DNA from 3 places in the Agromyces hippuratus genome. Region 3 is predicted to be linked to each of the others. Evidence: predicted binding sites of a transcription regulator. Region 3 holds the regulator's gene; each other region holds the start of a gene.

Region 1 (5,726 bases), 1.1 Mb from region 3:
GGGCACCTTGAAGTGCGGCCTCGTCACCGCGACGATCGCGAGCAGCAGCGGTGCTCGCAACGGCTTGCCCGCGAGGCGAGCGCCATGCTCGCCGTCGAGGCCCGCTGCCGCGGCGAGTGCGTCACCCAGGCGGTTCCGAGCGTCGCCGCGCAGGGCGATGAACCGCCACGGGCGCAGCGAGGCGTGGTCGGCGACCCGGCCGGCCGCTTCGAGCAGGTCGGCGACCTCGGCGTCGTCGGGCGCGGCATCCGTGACCTTGGGGGCAGAGCGTCGAGCGAGCATCGCCTCGCGGGCGGATGCCGACACTCAGGCCTCGGCGGAGAAGTCGAGGGCGATCGAGTTCATGCAGTACCGGTCGCCGGTGGGCGTGCCGAAGCCGTCGGGGAAGACGTGGCCCAGGTGCGAGCCGCAGTTCGCGCAGCGCACCTCGGTGCGCACCATGCCGAGCGAGGAGTCCTCGATGAGCTGCACGGCCTCGGGCCGCACGGACTCGTAGAAGCTCGGCCAGCCGCAGCCCGAGTCGAACTTCGTGCCGCTCTGGAACAGCTCGGCGCCACAGGCGGCGCACGAGTAGACGCCGGCACGCTCCTCGTCGAGCAGCTCGCCCGTCCACGGGCGTTCGGTCGCGGCCTCGCGGAGCACGGCGTACTGCTCGTCGCCGAGCTCGGCGCGCCACTCGTCGTCGGTCTTGTCCACGTTGTACGCCATGAAGCGTCCTCTCAGTGCTCGCGTCGGTGCCCTCCATGGTCGCAGGTTCGCCCGTGGGTTCCGACATCGGGTGCAACGCTGCGCACCGCTCCGGTGTTCCGCGGCATCCTCGCGCGAGCACGGGCCGGCGCTCGCCGCCGATACACGCCGCCGTCACTCGGCTCCCGCAAAGGCGCCGGTGTCTAGGATGACGTGCAGGCGGTGCATCCGGCTCGCCTCGAACGGGAGGTCCGATGAGCGCCGAGCGCCTGCCGCACCGCCCCGTCGAATCTGAGCTCGAGGAGCGCGACGCTCGGGTGCTCGCCTTCGAGGCGCGCGCATGGCAGCATCCCGGCGCGAAGGCGGAGGCGATCCGCGATGAGTTCGGCATCTCCGCCGCCCGCTACTATCGGATCCTCGGCGAGCTCATCGATTCACCGGCGGCGCTGAGGCACGACCCGATGCTGGTCAAGCGCCTGCAGCGGATGCGTGCGGCTCGTGCAGCGGCGCGAACGCGTCGTTCCCTCTCGATCGGCCGACCGCTCGACTGAGCGCGGCCCCGACAGACGACTGGACCCATGGCGCAGAAGTTCCCCCGCGATCGCTTCGACTCGATCCCGCACGGCATCGACCGTGTCGGTGCGCACCGCGCGCCGGCGCGCCGGGGCGCGGGATGGATCACCTTCGGCTGGGCGGCACTGGCGACGGTGGTGCTCGCCGCGGTCGGCATCGGCGGCGTCATGGTCTTCAACGACCGGCTGAACTTCGGTGAGGCGCCGGTCGCGAGCCCGAGCGCGACGCCGGTCGTCACCGCCGAACCCGTGATCGCCCCCGACATCCCCGTGCTCGTGCTGAACGGCACCGCGACGGCCGGGTTGGCGGCGAAGGCGTCGGAGACGCTCACGGCCAACGGGGTCCCGGTGGGGTCGGCGGCGAACGCGAGCGATGAGACGCTCACCGAGACCGTCGTCTACTACGCGACCCCCGATCTCGAGGGTGCCGCTCGCGGTGTCGCGCAGTTCCTGCCCGAGGCCGATGTGCGGATGTCCGAGCAGTTCGCCGCCACCGGCAACCAGTTGGTCGTCGTGCTCGGCTCCGACTACGCCGAGGCCACTGCGGGCTGATCGACCCGCCGATACGGTCGGGCGCGACCGAATCGTTGCCATTCCGATATCCGCACCGCTCCGCAGACCCTTGTGCAGGAACGCCCTGTCGTGAGTATCTGGTTTCGGCCGCTCTCCAGCGCGAGCGCACGGTTCCGTCCCTGGCACCCTGCTCGCGAGGGGGCGGTCCGGCACAGGCCACGGGCGGGTGCTGATCGGACACGGCAACATGGGAGCAACGCATGGCGAACGGAACCGTCAAGTGGTTCAACGCTGAAAAGGGCTACGGATTCATCACCGTCGATGAGGGGGGCCAGGACGTCTTCGTCCACTACTCCGCCATCGACATGTCGGGGTACAAGGTCCTCGAGGAGGGGCAGCAGGTCGTCTTCGAGGTCGGCACCGGTTCCAAGGGACCGCAGGCCGAAGGCGTCCGCCCGGCCTGACATCGATTCGCGGGCGCGCCGTCGATCCGGCGGCGCGCTCTCGCATCTCCGGCGGTGTGCGGGTCTACGCTGACCGCATGGCAGCGCAGGCCGAGCCGGCCCCGCGACGGCGGGGAGCGCGAATCGCCGTGCTCGTCGCGGCGACGTTGCTGCTGGCCGCCTGCCAGTCGCCCCGCTCGGCTCCGGCCCCGACCGAGGACGAGGCCCGACCCTCTTCGGCGGCGGCGGCTGCCGCGGTCTCGTTCGCCCCGCTGCGCGGAACGCCCGCGGAGGCGGCCGCGCTCGCGCACCCCTCGCTGGCGGTGAAGATCGACAACCACGAAGAGGCGCGCCCGCAGATCGCCCTCAACCGCACCGATATCGTCTTCGAGGAGCTCGTCGAGGGCGGCCTCACCCGCTATGTCGCGATCTGGCACTCGGATGTCCCCGACGAGGTCGGCCCCGTGCGATCGATCCGCCCGATGGATCCCGACATCGCCTCTCCCTTCGGCGGCATCATCGCCTACTCGGGCGGCCAGGACCAGTTCGTCGAGATGATGATGGCGACGCCGCTCGTGAACCTCGTCTTCGACTTCGACGAGACCGGGCTCTTCTTCCGGGCCGATGAACGGCCGGGGCCGCACGACGTGATCCTCGAGTCAGCAGAGGCGGTCTCCCGCAACGCCCCCATCGCGCCGCCGCCGGTGCAGTTCGCCTACGGCACTGCCGATCCGCTCGCGGCTCCGGCACTCGCCGCGGTGCCGACGTCGCGCGTCGACCTCGTCTTCTCCGAGGGGCGGTTCCCCGCATGGGAGTGGGATGCCGCGGCATCCATCTGGTTGCGCTCGCAGGAGGGCTCGCCCGACACGGAGGCGTCCGGGGAACGGGTGCGCGCGACGAACGTCGTGACCATGCGCGTCGCGATCGACGAGAGCTACGGCGAGGTGCCGAAGACGGTCGTGATCGGCTCGGGCGAGGCCTGGGTGTCCGCCGGCGGCCGAACGGCCCACGGCACGTGGGTGAAGGATGCCGCGGGGTCGCCCATCGTGCTCACCGCCGACGACGGCTCGCCGCTGCGGCTGGCTCCCGGCAACACGTGGGTCGAACTCGTGCCGAGCGAGGGTTCGGCGACCTTCACGCCCTGAGCGGACAGCCTCGGGCTCGCTTGCACTCGTGGCGGTCGAGTGCCAGAATCGATTTAGCACTCACTCGTTTTGAGTGCTAACCCAACGAATCTTTGAAGACGTCCGGGAAAGGACGAGAGAAACACATGGCAAAGATCATTGCTTTCAACGAGGAGGCCCGTCGTGGCCTCGAGCGTGGCCTGAACACGCTCGCCGACGCGGTGAAGGTGACCCTCGGCCCGCGCGGACGCAACGTCGTGCTCGAGAAGAAGTGGGGCGCACCCACGATCACGAACGACGGTGTGTCGATCGCCAAGGAGATCGAACTCGACGACCCGTACGAGAAGATCGGTGCCGAGCTCGTCAAGGAGGTCGCCAAGAAGACCGACGACGTCGCCGGTGACGGCACCACGACCTCGGTCGTGCTCGCCCAGGCACTCGTGCGCGAGGGCCTCCGCAACGTCGCCGCAGGCGCCGACCCCATCTCGCTCAAGCGCGGCATCGAGAAGGCCGTCGCGGCCGTCGAGGCCGAGCTCCTCGCCAACGCGAAGGACGTCGAGACGAAGGAAGAGATCGCCGCCACGGCATCGATCTCCGCCGCCGACGAGCAGATCGGCGCGCTCATCGCCGAGGCGATCGACAAGGTCGGCAAGGAGGGCGTCGTCACCGTCGAGGAGTCGAACACCTTCGGCACCGAGCTCGAGCTGACCGAGGGCATGCGCTTCGACAAGGGCTACCTGTCGGCGTACTTCGTCACCGACCCCGAGCGCCAGGAAGCGGTCTTCGAAGACCCCTACATCCTGATCGTCAACGGCAAGGTCTCGAACATCAAGGACCTGCTGCCGATCGTCGACAAGGTCATCCAGACCGGCAAGCAGCTCCTCATCATCGCGGAAGACGTCGACGGCGAAGCACTCGCGACGCTGATCGTCAACAAGATCCGCGGCATCTTCAAGTCGGTCGCCGTCAAGGCCCCCGGCTTCGGCGACCGTCGCAAGGCGCAGCTGCAGGACATCGCGACCCTCACCGGTGGCCAGGTCATCTCCGAGGAGGTCGGCCTCAAGCTCGAGAACGTCACCCTCGACCTGCTCGGCTCGGCTCGCAAGGTCATCATCACCAAGGACGAGACGACCATCGTCGAGGGTGGCGGCGACGAGGAGGCCATCGCCGGCCGCGTCGCGCAGATCCGCAAGGAGATCGAGAACACCGACTCCGACTACGACCGCGAGAAGCTCCAGGAGCGCCTCGCCAAGCTCGCCGGCGGCGTCGCCGTCATCAAGGCGGGTGCGGCGACCGAGGTCGAGCTCAAGGAGCGCAAGCACCGCATCGAGGACGCCGTTCGCAACGCGAAGGCCGCCGTCGAAGAGGGCATCGTCGCCGGTGGTGGCGTCGCCCTCATCCAGGCCGGCAAGACCGCCTTCGAGAAGCTCGAGCTCACGGGCGACGAGGCGACCGGTGCGAACATCGTCCGCGTCGCGATCGACGCTCCGCTCAAGCAGATCGCCCTCAACGCCGGCCTCGAGCCGGGCGTCGTGGTCGACCGCGTGCGCAACCTCCCGGTCGGCCAGGGCCTCAACGCCGCGACCGGCGAGTACGTCGACATGCTCGCTGCCGGCATCAACGACCCGGTGAAGGTCACCCGCTCCGCGCTGCTGAACGCAGCGTCGATCGCGGGCCTGTTCCTCACCACCGAGGCCGTCGTCGCCGACAAGCCCGAGAAGAACCCGGCTCCGGCCGGCGACCCGACGGGCGGCATGGACTTCTAGTCCGCGCCTCGCGAAGCACACGATGGGCGTCTCCCTCCGGGGAGGCGCCCATCGTCGTCTCCGATGATCTCCCGCGGCCGAGTCCGGACGGAGTCAGGCTCGTGCGCGGGCGTACTGCTCCCGGATCACGCCGCAGGGCCGGCTCTCGAGCTCGGCGTCGACTTCGAGCGGCCACGCGGGGCGCTCGCCGGTGAGCGCCCACCTCGCCTGCCGTGCCGCGCCGTCGGCGACGTACTCGCCGGGCACGGGCACGATGACCGGGGCATCGAAGACCTGGGCGGCGACGTGTCGCACGGCGGGGTTCTGCGCCGCACCGCCGATGAGCAGCACTCGCGACACCTCGACGCCCTGCCCGCGTACTGCGTCGAGGCCGTCGGCGAGTCCGCAGAGCAGCCCTTCGATCGCGGCCCTCGCGATCGAGGAGCGAGTGGTGTTGGCGAGCGTGAGTCCCGAGAACGAGGCCGTCGCTTCGGGGAGGTTCGGAGTCCGCTCACCCTCGAAGTAGGGCACGAGCACGGCTCCGGATGCCCCGGGCTCGGCCTCGAGGGCGAGCCTGCCGAGTTCGTCGTGGTCGACGCCGAGCAGCCCAGCGGTCACGTCGAGCACTCGCGCGGCGTTCAG
Region 2 (5,726 bases), 1.2 Mb from region 3:
TGTTCCCGTCGCTCACCATCCAGGAGAACCTCGAGATGGGCCTCTTCCAGAAGCCCAAGGGGCTGAAGGAGCGGCTCGAGTTCGTCACCGAGATCTTCCCCGAACTCGGCAAGCGACTCGGCCAGCGTGCCGGCTCGCTGTCGGGCGGTGAACGGCAGATGGTCGCCATGTCTCGCGCGCTCATGATGGGCCCGCACGTGCTGCTGCTCGACGAGCCGAGCGCAGGCCTCTCGCCCGTGCGTCAAGACGAGGCGTTCCTGCGGGTGAAGGAGATCAACCGCGCCGGCGTCACGACCATCATGGTCGAGCAGAACGCCCGCCGCTGCCTGCAGATCTGCGACCGCGGCTACGTGCTCGACCAGGGCCGCGACGCCTACACGGGCACCGGTCGCGACCTGCTGAACGACCCGAAGGTCATCGGTCTCTACCTGGGCACGCTCGGGCAGGACTGAGACAGAGCACGAGATCGAAGAGGGGCGGATGCTGCGGCATCCGCCCCTCTGTCATTCCCGGAGCGGCTCCCGTTCCCGAGTGAACGCCGCTCGGAGCCGTTCAGCCATCGGGTCGAGCCCGAGCGGATCGGCGAGCATCTCGGTCCACGCTGGAACGAGCAGGTCGTCGTGCATCCGCGGGACCAGGTGGAAGTGGACGTGGAAGACCGACTGCCATCCGGCTGCGCCGTTCGCCTGGAACACCGTCATGCCATCGGGGCCCAGTTCGGTCGTGACGACGCCGGCGACGCGTCGAAGCGAACGGCCGAGTGCGGCAGCCGCGGCATCCGACAGGTCCCACAGCCCCGCTGCGTGCTCTCGTGGGATGAGCAGGGTGTGTCCGGGCGCTGCCGGATGGATGCTCAGGAACGCGATCGTCAGCTCGTCCTCGTACACGTGGTGCGCGGGTGCCTCACCCGCGAGGATCGCGCAGAACATGCAGCCGTCGCTCATGGGCCTTGACGGTATCAGGGCCGGTGCGGGCGGCTCGGTGCCATGCATGCGCCTGGCGCACGAAAGCGGGCCCCGGCCGAAGCCGGGACCCGCTCAGTGACGACCCGTACTAGTTGATGCGGGTGTACTTGTTGTCGTCGCCGTACTCGTAGACGCCGATGGTCGCCTCGGTCGGGTCACCGTGCTCGTCGAGCGTGATGGGACCGGAAGCACCGTCGAAGTCGATCTGCTTGCCCTCGGCGAGCAGCGCAGCGCCGTCGGCGAAGGTGGTGACCTTCTCGCCGTCGCCCGAGCCGCCCGAGACCTGACGCAGGTACTTGGCGATGTCGGCACCTTCGGTGCTGTTCGCCGCGTACGCCGCGAGGGCGATGAGGACCGTTGCGTCGTACGACTCGGGGCCGTAGCTGAAGTCGGCGAGGTCCGCGTTGACTGCGAGCAGTCGGTCGCGGAAGTCGTCGTCGAGCTTCGGGCCGGGCAGCGTGCCCTTCGAGCCGGCGATGAGGCCGGGTGCGAAGTCCGCGCTGTAGTCGGACAGGTTGCCGTCGACGAAGTAGAGCTGGTCGCCGGGGTAGCCCGAGCCGACGAGCGCCGGCACGACGACCTTGGCCTCGTCGAACGTGATGACTGCGACGGCGTCGGGGTTCGAGGCCGAGATGGCCGAGAGCTGCGCGTCGAAGTTCGAGTCACCCGTGTTGAAGAGCTCTTCGGCGACGACTTCGCCGCCGGCTGCTTCGAACGCCGCCTTGGTCGCGGCCGCGAGGCCGGTGCCGTAGGGGTCGTTCAGCACGAGCAGGCCGAGCGTCGAGTTGCCGTCGTCGGCGATCTGCGTGCCGAGCACCTCGCCCTGGAGCAGGTCGGAGGGTGCCGTGCGGAAGTACAGACCGGCGTCTTCGTACTCGGTGAAGTCGGGCGAGGTGTTCGCCGGGGAGAACTGCACGACTCCCGCCGAGGTGATCTGGTCGATGACGGTGAACGAGACACCCGATGAAGCAGCACCGACGATCGCCGAGACGTCCTGCGAGAGCAGGTCGGTCACGGAGACGGTCGCGATGTCGGTCGTGGTGTCACCGGAGTCGCGGTAGACGACCTCGAGGCTCATGCCCGCGTCGGCTTCGTTGACCTCTTCTGCACCGAGTGCCACGCCGGCCTCCTCGGGCGGGCCGAGGAACGCGAGCGTACCGCTCTGGGGAAGGATCGTGCCGATCTTGAGGTCCAGGTCACGTTCACCGGCCTCGATGGGCAGGGCGTCGCCGGCGGTGTCTTCACCCGGCTCTTCCGTCTCGGTCGACGGCGTGCCGCCCGACGCGCACGCAGACAGGAGAAGGGTGCTGACGCCGGCAATGGCGAGACCCGTCCAGGCTGCGCGAGCCGAACGCTTGGCCGTGGCCTTCGCGAATACGCTCATGTTGCTCCTTGGGACTGAAGGAATTGGTACACAATGCAGCGCCATGGTGACGCCGTTGTCTGACAGTATTCCGCGCCCATGGCGGAAACAAGACGCTGCGGTCACAACCGTGTAACACCGCGTCAATCGTTACCCCGCCGACACCTCGGCCGCGTTCAACGCACGGAATCTGCGGAAACCCGGGCTTTCACGCGAGGATCGCGCGCAGGCGGCATCCGCTCCCCCTGCTCGGGTTCCGACTCGGTCGCAGCGCCTCGACGAGGGCTCAGGCGGGCTCGGCGATCACCCGGCGCGAGGCGTGCACCCCTCGGATGAGGTCGACGGTCAGCACGATGAGCGCGAGCCACACGAGCCCGAAGCCCACCCAGCGCTCGGGCGGCATCGGCTCCTGCAGGATGAACACGCCGACGAGGAACTGGATGAACGGCGCGAAGTACTGGATGAAGCCCATGAAGATGAGCGGCAGTCGCCGCGACGCGGCCGCGAAGAGCAGGAGCGGCACCGCGGTGACCGCGCCGAGGCCGATCAGCAGCAGCGTGTGCCACACGCTCACCGTGCCGATGGTCAGGCCGGTCGTCATGGCGACGAAGACGAGTTGCACGACGGCGAGCGGCGCGAGCCACACCGTCTCGAGCGTCAGGCCCGAGACGGCGTCGACCTTCGGGCCGACGCGCTTCTTGATGAGGCCGTAGAACCCGAACGAGAACGCCAGCACGAGCGCGATCCACGGCAGCTGACCGTAGCCGAGGGCGAGCACGATCACCGCGACGATCGAGATCCCGACCGCGGTCCACTGGGTCGGATTCAGCCGCTCGCGCTGCACGAACACGCCGAGGAACACGGTGACGATCGGGTTGATGAAGTAGCCGAGCGCCGCTTCGACGACCTGGTTCGTGGTCGCCGCGAACACGTAGGTCTGCCAGTTGATGAAGATGAGCACCCCCGCGAGGCCCATCGTGAGCACGATGCGCCGGTCGCGGAAGAGCAGGGCGAGCGCACGCCATGCGCGCGTGACGAGGATCAGCAGGCCGCAGAAGACGAGCGAGAAGAGCACCCGCCACGCGACGATCTCGACCGGACCGGAGGGCGCCAGCGCGATGAAGTAGATCGGCAGGAATCCCCAGAGCCCGTAGGCGGCGATCGCGTAGAGGAGGCCGGAACGGCTCACGCCGGCCGACGCGCCGGCCGAAGCGGGAACCTGGGTCTCGGAGCGGGATGACACCAGCACAGACTACGCCCGAGGACGGGCGTCGATCGGCGCCCCGTCGGCCGTTCCGCGACGAGATCCGGCCATGACGGCGCGACGGCGCCGTCGGTACGACTCCGGGCGGCGGATGCCGCGGCATCCGCTGCCCGGAAACACGACGAGGCCCGGACGCCCCACTGGGCGTCCGGGCCTCGGATCGATGCGGTCGCGCCTTAGCGGACGACGACTGCGAGCACGTCGCGAGCCGAGAGGACGAGGAAGTCCTCGCCGCCGAACTTGACCTCGGTGCCGCCGTACTTCGAGTAGATCACCTTGTCGCCGACTGCGACGTCGAGCGGGACGCGGTTGCCGTTGTCATCGATGCGGCCGGGGCCCACTGCCACGACCTCGCCCTCCTGGGGCTTCTCCTTGGCAGTGTCGGGGATGACCAGACCGGATGCGGTGGTCTGCTCGGCCTCGACCTGCTTGATGACGATGCGATCCTCGAGCGGCTTGATGGAAACCGACACGGTTGACCCCTTCTCTCTGTGAAGAAAACTGTCTTGACGAAGACTTGGTTAGCAGCCTCAGAGCGAGAGTGCTAAGGCGAGTCTAGGCGCGATTTGGCACTCGTGCAACGTGAGTGCCAGCCCGTTCAGCCACTGGCGAAACGGGGCGATCCGCATCGCGACGCGCGCGGGGCGCTCGGGCCGCGCGGTGCTAGCGTTGCCGAGTGGATCGCTCCGAACTCGTCGAACTGCTCTCCCCCGAGGGTCTCACGCTGCTCGACGGGCTGCCCGACTGGGACTCGAAGGCCGACATCGTCAAGACCGTCGCCGATCTGCGGAAGCAAGGTCACCCGCCGACGCTCGTCGCGGCCGTGCTCAGCCAGGCGAAGCTCCGTGCGAAGGCCGAGGCCAAGTTCGGCCCGTTCGCCTCGCGCATGCTCTTCACCGAGGCGGGCCTCGAGCAGGCCACGCGCCTGAAGGTCGCCGCCCTCCATGCCGGCCGGTTCTCGCGCGCCGGCGTGCGCCATGTCGCCGACCTCGGTTGCGGCATCGGCGGCGACGCCCTCGCCATGGCCGCGATCGACCTCGAGGTCACCGCCGCCGAGGCCGACGAGGTGACGGCCGCCGTCGCCGCGTACAACCTCACGCCGTTCCCCCGGGTCCGAGTGCTGCACGAGCAGGCCGAGCACGTCGCCCTGGGCGGCATCGATGGCGCCTGGCTCGACCCCGCGCGCCGCACGACTGCGGGCGGCACGACGACGAGGATCGCGGATGCCTCGGCCTACTCCCCCTCGCTCGACTTCGCCTTCGGGCTCGGCGAGCGCATGCCCGTCGGCGTGAAGCTCGGCCCCGGCACCGATCGCGACGTGATTCCGGCGGGTGCCGAGGCGCAGTGGGTCTCGGTCGACGGCGACCTCGTCGAGCTCGGCGTCTGGTTCGGGGCGGTCGCACGCCCGGGCATCCGCCGGGCAGCGCTCGTGATCCGCGGTGACGCCGCCCAGGAGCTCACCGCCGACGCCGACAGTGAGGACGCACCCGTCGGCCCGCTCGGGGAGTACGTGTACGAACCCGACGGCGCCGTGATCCGCGCGCGACTGATCGGCGACCTCGCTCGGGCGAACGGCGCATGGATGCTCAGCTCGGGCATCGCGTACCTCACCTCCGACACGGCGTTCGATTCGCCGTTCGCGCGCGGCTTCCGCGTGCTCGAGCGCCTGCCCGCCGACGAACGTCAGCTGCGGCAGGCCCTGGCCGCCCGCGGCGTCGGCACGCTCGAGATCAAGAAGCGCGGCGTCGACGTCGACCCGGCGCAGCTGCGCACGCGACTGAAGCTGAAGGGCGCGGCATCCGCGACGATCGTGTTGACGCGGGAGTCGGGCCGGCACGTCGCCCTGCTCGTCGAACGCCTCTGACGCGCAGGCCCGATCAGCTCGGAAGCGCGCCGAAGACGATCGCGTAGTACCCGATCCAGACGGCCGAGAACACGAGCCCGGCGAGCCCCGTGCCGATGCCGACGAAGGCCAGCGTTCGGCCGTGCTCCTCGCGGCGCAGACCGAGCACCCCGAAGACGATCGCCGCGATCGAGAGCGGCAGCATCCAGCCGACGAAGAGCGATGCCGCGGCGCCGATCGTGCCCACCACGGCGGCGACCCAGCTGTACACCCGCCGCTGCGTCTCCTCTT
Region 3 (5,726 bases):
GACGACCTGCTCGCCGCGGCGGGCTACGAGTGGTACGAGGTCAGCAACTGGGCGACGGATGCCTCGCACCGATCACGGCACAACCTCGGCTACTGGCGCGGCGACGACTGGTGGGGCGTGGGCCCCGGCGCGCACAGCCACGTCGGCGGCGTGCGCTGGTGGAACGCGAAGCACCCCTCGGCGTACGCCGACCGGGTGACCGCGGGCGTCTCACCCGCGGTGGGCCGTGAGACGCTCGACGGCCCGACCCGCGAGGTCGAGCGCGTGCTGCTGCTCACCCGCATCCGCGAGGGCATCCCGGTCGCCTCACTGCACGCGGGGGGCCGTCATGCGGTCGCCGGCCTCATGGCAGACGGCCTGGTGGACGCGAAAGCCGCCCTCTCGGGAGTGGTGACACTCACCAGGAGAGGGCGGCTGCTCGCCGACGCCGTGGTGCGGCGCCTGCTCGACGAATCGTCGGAGCTCAGCTCACGAACTTGATCGAGAGCGGGTAGGTGTAGGGCTGGCCCTGGTTCGCCTTCACCGCGGCGATGATGCTGAAGACGATCACCACGATGTACACGGCGAAGATGATGAAGATGCCGATGATCACGAGCGTCAGCACGGAGCCGACGACGAGCGCGATGGCCATCGTGATCTGGAAGTTCAGCGCGGTCGCGGTGTGCGCACGCACGAACGGGCCCTTGTCCTTGAGAACCAGGTAGCCGATGAGTGCGGGGATGAAGCTGAAGAAGATGCCGCCGATGTGCACGAGCGTCGCCCAGAGCTTCTCATCGGCCGGGCTCAGTTGCTGGCTCGGCTGCTCGTAGGGGTTGCCGGGAGGCGGGGGAGGCGGGGTTGCACCGGACATGATGTCTCCTTGGTCGGCTCGCCCGGAGGCGAGGTTCGGTCTCGTCGCCCGACGGGCGAGGTTCGAAACACTCAATGCTGGCACAGTAGGGCGCGCCGGGTGAATACTTCGCCCGGCGCGCTCTCGGCCGTGCGGACTACTTGATGAGGCGGATGGCGAACGGGTAGCGGTAGTGCTGGCCGTCCTTCGCCTTCAGGAAGGCGATGATCGAGAAGACGACGCTCACGATCCAGGCGGCCCACACGACGAAGATGCCGATGAGGATGACCGTGAGGATCGAGCCCACGATGTAGGCGATGAGGATCGTGATCTGGAAGTTCAGCGCCTCCTTCGCCTCGGTGTTCGTGAACGAGCCGCGGTCCTTGAAGACGAGCCAGATGATGAGGGACGGGAGGAACCCGACCACGCCGCCGAGGTGGGCGAAGGCGCCCCACTGCACGTCCTGCTCCTGCGAGAGGGGTGCAGCCGCGGCCGCCTGCGGTGCGCCTTCGGGCGCGCCCTGGGGAGCGGCGGGCGGCGGCGGAGTCGGCTGGGCAGGCTGGGCGTTGGGATCGGGGGTCGGGGTATTGGGATCGGTCATGGCTCGTGCCTTTCGGAGGGCTCTCAGATGAACCGCATCTCGCGCGACGGGGATCGCTGCAAAGGGGGTGACTCGCGGGGGATACCCATAAGCTAGCGCCGCGCCTCGCGGCTGGCAACGGCGATGTCACGGGATGGCGCGATATGATTAGCACTCACTCAGAACGAGTGCTAAGCGATGGAGGGAAGCGAGGGTCATGGTCTCCGAACGCAGCCTCGCCGTTCTGCGCGCGATCGTGCAGGACTACGTCGCATCGCGCGAACCCGTCGGCTCGAAGTCGATCGTCGAACGGCACGCCTTCGGCGTCTCTGCGGCGACGATCCGCAACGACATGGCACTGCTCGAGGAAGAAGAGCTGATCGCCGCCCCCCACACGTCGTCGGGCCGCATCCCGACCGACAAGGGCTACCGCGTCTTCGTCGATCAGCTCACCGATGTGCGCCCGCTCAGCGGTGCACAGCGGCAGGCGATCGAGACGTTCCTCGGCGAGTCGAGCGATCTCGACGAACTGCTCGCCCGCACGGTGCGCCTCATCGCCCAGCTCACCAACCAGCTCGCGGTCGTGCAGTACCCGAGCTTCGGCAGCGCCCGCGTGCGGCACGTCGAGCTGATCGCCCTCTCTCCTGAGCGGGTGCTCTGCATCCTCATCACCGACTCCGGGCAGGTCGAGCAGCGCCTCGCCGAACTCGAGGAGCCCGTCGACGAGCAGACGCTCGGCGACCTCCGCGTGCGACTGAACGACATCGCCGGCGGCCGAGCGATGGCGGATGCCGCAGATGCCCTGTCGGGCGAGATCGACAGCGTCGACCCGCGCCACGCGGCCGTGCTGCACACCCTCGCCGCGACGCTCGCCGAGCAGGCGCGCGCCCAACGGCAGGATCGCCTCGTGGTCGCCGGAGCGGCGAACCTCGTGCGCACCGAGCAGGACTTCGCCGGCTCGATCCTCGGCGTGATCGAGGCGATCGAGGAGCAGGTCGTGCTGCTGAAGCTCTTCGGCGAGATGGCGACCGACGAGCATGCGGTGACGGTGCGCATCGGCCGCGAGAACGCCTCGTTCGGCCTCGGCGAGACCTCGGTCGTCTCGAGCGCCTTCGCGATCCCGGGCCGCGACATCTCGCGCCTCGGCATCGTCGGCCCCACCCGCATGGACTACTCCCACAGCATGGCGGCCGTTCGCGCCGTCGCCCGTTACCTCTCCCGAACGCTCGGCGAGAACTGAACCCGCCGCCCGTCGCACGCGACCGGCATCCGGCAATCGAAAGGACAAGCCCTCCGTGGCCGACCACTACGAGGTCCTCGGCGTCTCCCACGACGCAACCCCCGACGAGATCAAGAAGGCCTACCGCCGTCTCGCGCGCGAACTCCACCCCGACGTCAACCCGGGCGCCGAGGCATCCGAGCGCTTCAAGTCGGTCACGCACGCCTATGACGTGCTCTCCGACCCGAAGCAGCGCCAGCAGTACGACCTCGGCGACCAGGGCGGCTTCGGCGGCGGCCAGAACTTCGGCGGCTTCGGCGACATCTTCGAGACCTTCTTCGGGGCCGGCCAGCAGAGCCGAGGCCCGCGGTCGCGTCGTGAACGCGGCCAAGATGCGCTGCTTCGCGTCGAGGTCGGCCTCGACGAGGTCATCTTCGGCACGCACCGCGACATCGAGGTCGACACCGCGGTGACCTGCGAGACGTGTCACGGTTCGTGCTGCCAGCCGGGCACCGCGCCCGTCACGTGCGACATCTGCCACGGCACCGGTTCGATCCAGCGTTCGGTGCGGTCGCTCCTCGGCAACGTCATGACGTCGAGCCCCTGCGGCACCTGCCGCGGCTACGGCACCGTCATCGCGACGCCCTGCGTGACCTGCCAGGGTCAGGGCCGCGTGCGCGCCCGACGCACCGTGCCGGTCGACATCCCCGCCGGCGTCGACACGGGCGTGCGCCTGCAGATGCCGGGTTCCGGCGAGGCCGGCCCGGCCGGCGGCCCGAACGGCGACCTCTACCTCGAGATCAAGGTCAAGAACCACGACGTCTTCAGCCGCAACGGCGACGACCTCCTGTGCACCCTCGAGGTCTCGATGACCGACGCGATCCTCGGCACGCACTCGACGATCCCCGCGCTCGACGGCGACGTCGAGCTCGAGCTGAAGGCGGGCCTGCAGAGCGGCGAGATCCTCACCGTGAAAGACCGGGGAGTCTCGCGCCTGCGCGGTGCCGGCCGCGGCGACCTCAAGGTCGGCATCCAGGTGGTCACGCCGACGAAGCTCTCGTCGAAGGAGCGCGACCTCATGCAGCAGTTCGCCGCATCGAAGAAGGCACCCGCACCCGAGCTCAGTCACTTCCAGCAGGGCATCTTCGCCCGACTGCGCGACCGGTTCCTCGGTTAGGCGGATGCTGCGGTGAGCCACCTCTACCTCGACGAGTCGCTCGATCTCACGGCCGTCGCGCCCGGCGCGACCGTCGCGCTCACGGGCGACGAAGCACGCCACGCGGTCACCGTCTCGAGGGTGCGCGCGGGTGAGCGCATCGCGATCGGCGACGGACGCGGCACGCTCGTGCACGGCGCCGTGGCGTCCACCGGCCCCCGCGAGCTCGAGCTCGAGGTCGACGAGGTGCTCGTCGAAGAGGCCGCATCACCGCGCATCACCCTGGTGCAGGCGCTCGCGAAGGGCGACCGAGACGAACTCGCCGTGCAGGCCGCGACCGAGCTCGGCGTCGACGCGATCGTGCCGTGGGCGGCGAGCCGCTCGGTCTCCCGCTGGGAGGGGCCGAAGGCCGAGAAGGGCCGTCAGCGCTGGGCGACCATCGTGCGCGAAGCGGTCAAGCAGTCGATCCGTGCCTGGCTGCCGGCCGTCGCACCGGTCACGACGACCGGGCAGCTCGCCGAGCGACTCGAAGGCCAGCGGATGCTGCTGCTCGAGCCGACCGCGACGGCGCTGCTCACCGACATCCGACCCGACGGGCGCGATCTCGCACTCGTCGTCGGCCCCGAGGGCGGCATCGCGCCGGCCGAGATCGAGCGCCTCGTCGCCGCCGGAGCCGAACCCGTGCGGCTCGGGGCATCCGTACTGCGCACCTCGACTGCGGGGCCGGCGGCGATCGCCGTGCTCAATGCCGCGCTCGGGCGGTGGTGAGGCATCCGTCGCTACGATGGAGTCATGACCGAGTCCCGCGCAGAACCGACCCTCTTCGAGCGCATCGCCGCCCGTGAGATCCCCGCGCGCGTCGTCGCAGAGACCGACCGCGTCATCGCGTTCCACGACATCGCGCCGAAGGCGCCCGTGCACGTCGTCGTGACGCCCAAGTCGGGCGAGTACCGCGACGTCGTCGAACTCGCGGCCGGCGACCCCGGCCTGCTCGCCGAACTCGTCGAGGTCGCGCACGGCGTGGCCGACGAGCTCGCCGACGGCCAGTTCCGGCTCGTGTTCAACACCGGGGCCGCCGCGGGCCAGACGATCTTCCACGTGCACGCGCACGTACTCGCCGACGACGGCCGGGCCGGCGGTCTCGAGGAGGCCACGCTTGCCGGAGACTGATCCGATCGGCGACCGCGCCGCTGCCGACCGCCCAGCAGCGGAGGCAGCGACGGCAGTCGACGAGGAGCGGCTCACCATCGACGGAATCGCCATGGTGCGACTCCTCGGCCCGCAGGATCGCCTGCTCGCGCAGGTGCAGCGCGAGTACCCCGGCGTGCAGGTGCATGTCCGCGGCAACGAGATCGCGATCCGCGGCGACGCCGAAGGGCGCATGCACGTGCGCCGACTCATCGAAGAACTGCTCGAGCTCGTTCGCGCCGGGCAGGACCCCACACCCACCGAAGTGAGGAGCTCGGCCCGAATGCTCGACGCCGATTCCAATGCCAAGCCGTCCGAACTGCTCGGGCAGGTCATCGTCTCGAGCCGTGGCAAGACCATCCGGCCGAAGACCGAGGGCCAGCGCCGCTACGTCGATGCGATCGACGAGCACACCATCGTGTTCGGCATCGGCCCCGCCGGTACCGGCAAGACCTATCTCGCGATGGCCAAGGCCGTGCAGGCGCTGCAGCGCAAAGAGGTCAGCCGCATCATCCTGACCCGCCCCGCGGTGGAGGCGGGCGAGCGACTGGGCTTCCTGCCCGGCACGCTCACCGACAAGATCGACCCCTACCTGCGGCCGCTCTACGACGCGCTCAACGAGATGATGGACCCCGAGCTCGTGCCGAAGCTGCTCGCCTCGGGCACGGTCGAGGTCGCGCCGCTCGCCTACATGCGCGGGCGCACGCTCAACGACTCCTTCGTCGTGCTCGACGAGGCGCAGAACACGACGCCC

Evidence for each region. Region 3 encodes HrcA, which represses chaperone genes, less so after heat shock. Its sites were predicted from a motif close to TTNGCACTCGNNNNNNNCGAGTGCNAA; they were not measured.
Region 1: the regulator HrcA is predicted to act here: its motif matches at 3,414-3,440, upstream of groL (chaperonin GroEL).
Region 2: the regulator HrcA is predicted to act here: its motif matches at 4,159-4,185, upstream of groES (co-chaperone GroES).

Annotation. Positions count from the first base shown of each region.
Region 1 covers NZ_JACCFI010000001.1:1,628,516-1,634,241, reverse strand. The annotation lists gene BJY17_RS07645 (nitroreductase family protein) at 1-306, opposite strand, end outside; gene msrB (peptide-methionine (R)-S-oxide reductase MsrB) at 307-708, opposite strand; gene BJY17_RS07635 (DUF3263 domain-containing protein) at 942-1,238, shown strand; gene BJY17_RS07630 (LytR C-terminal domain-containing protein) at 1,266-1,811, shown strand; gene BJY17_RS07625 (cold-shock protein) at 2,033-2,236, shown strand; gene BJY17_RS07620 (DUF3048 domain-containing protein) at 2,314-3,360, shown strand; gene groL (chaperonin GroEL) at 3,486-5,105, shown strand; gene xylB (xylulokinase) at 5,199-5,726, opposite strand, start outside.
Region 2 covers NZ_JACCFI010000001.1:1,778,968-1,784,693, forward strand. The annotation lists gene BJY17_RS08265 (ABC transporter ATP-binding protein) at 1-452, shown strand, start outside; gene BJY17_RS08270 (HIT family protein) at 504-944, opposite strand; gene BJY17_RS08275 (ABC transporter substrate-binding protein) at 1,054-2,349, opposite strand; gene rarD (EamA family transporter RarD) at 2,615-3,571, opposite strand; gene groES (co-chaperone GroES) at 3,769-4,065, opposite strand; gene BJY17_RS08290 (class I SAM-dependent methyltransferase) at 4,269-5,456, shown strand; gene BJY17_RS08295 (DUF4190 domain-containing protein) at 5,470-5,726, opposite strand, start outside.
Region 3 covers NZ_JACCFI010000001.1:542,864-548,589, forward strand. The annotation lists gene hemW (radical SAM family heme chaperone HemW) at 1-480, shown strand, start outside; gene BJY17_RS02580 (DUF4870 domain-containing protein) at 464-850, opposite strand; gene BJY17_RS02585 (DUF4870 domain-containing protein) at 987-1,430, opposite strand; gene hrcA (heat-inducible transcriptional repressor HrcA) at 1,627-2,649, shown strand; gene dnaJ (molecular chaperone DnaJ) at 2,705-3,805, shown strand; gene BJY17_RS02600 (16S rRNA (uracil(1498)-N(3))-methyltransferase) at 3,818-4,552, shown strand; gene BJY17_RS02605 (HIT domain-containing protein) at 4,577-4,954, shown strand; gene BJY17_RS02610 (PhoH family protein) at 5,046-5,726, shown strand, end outside.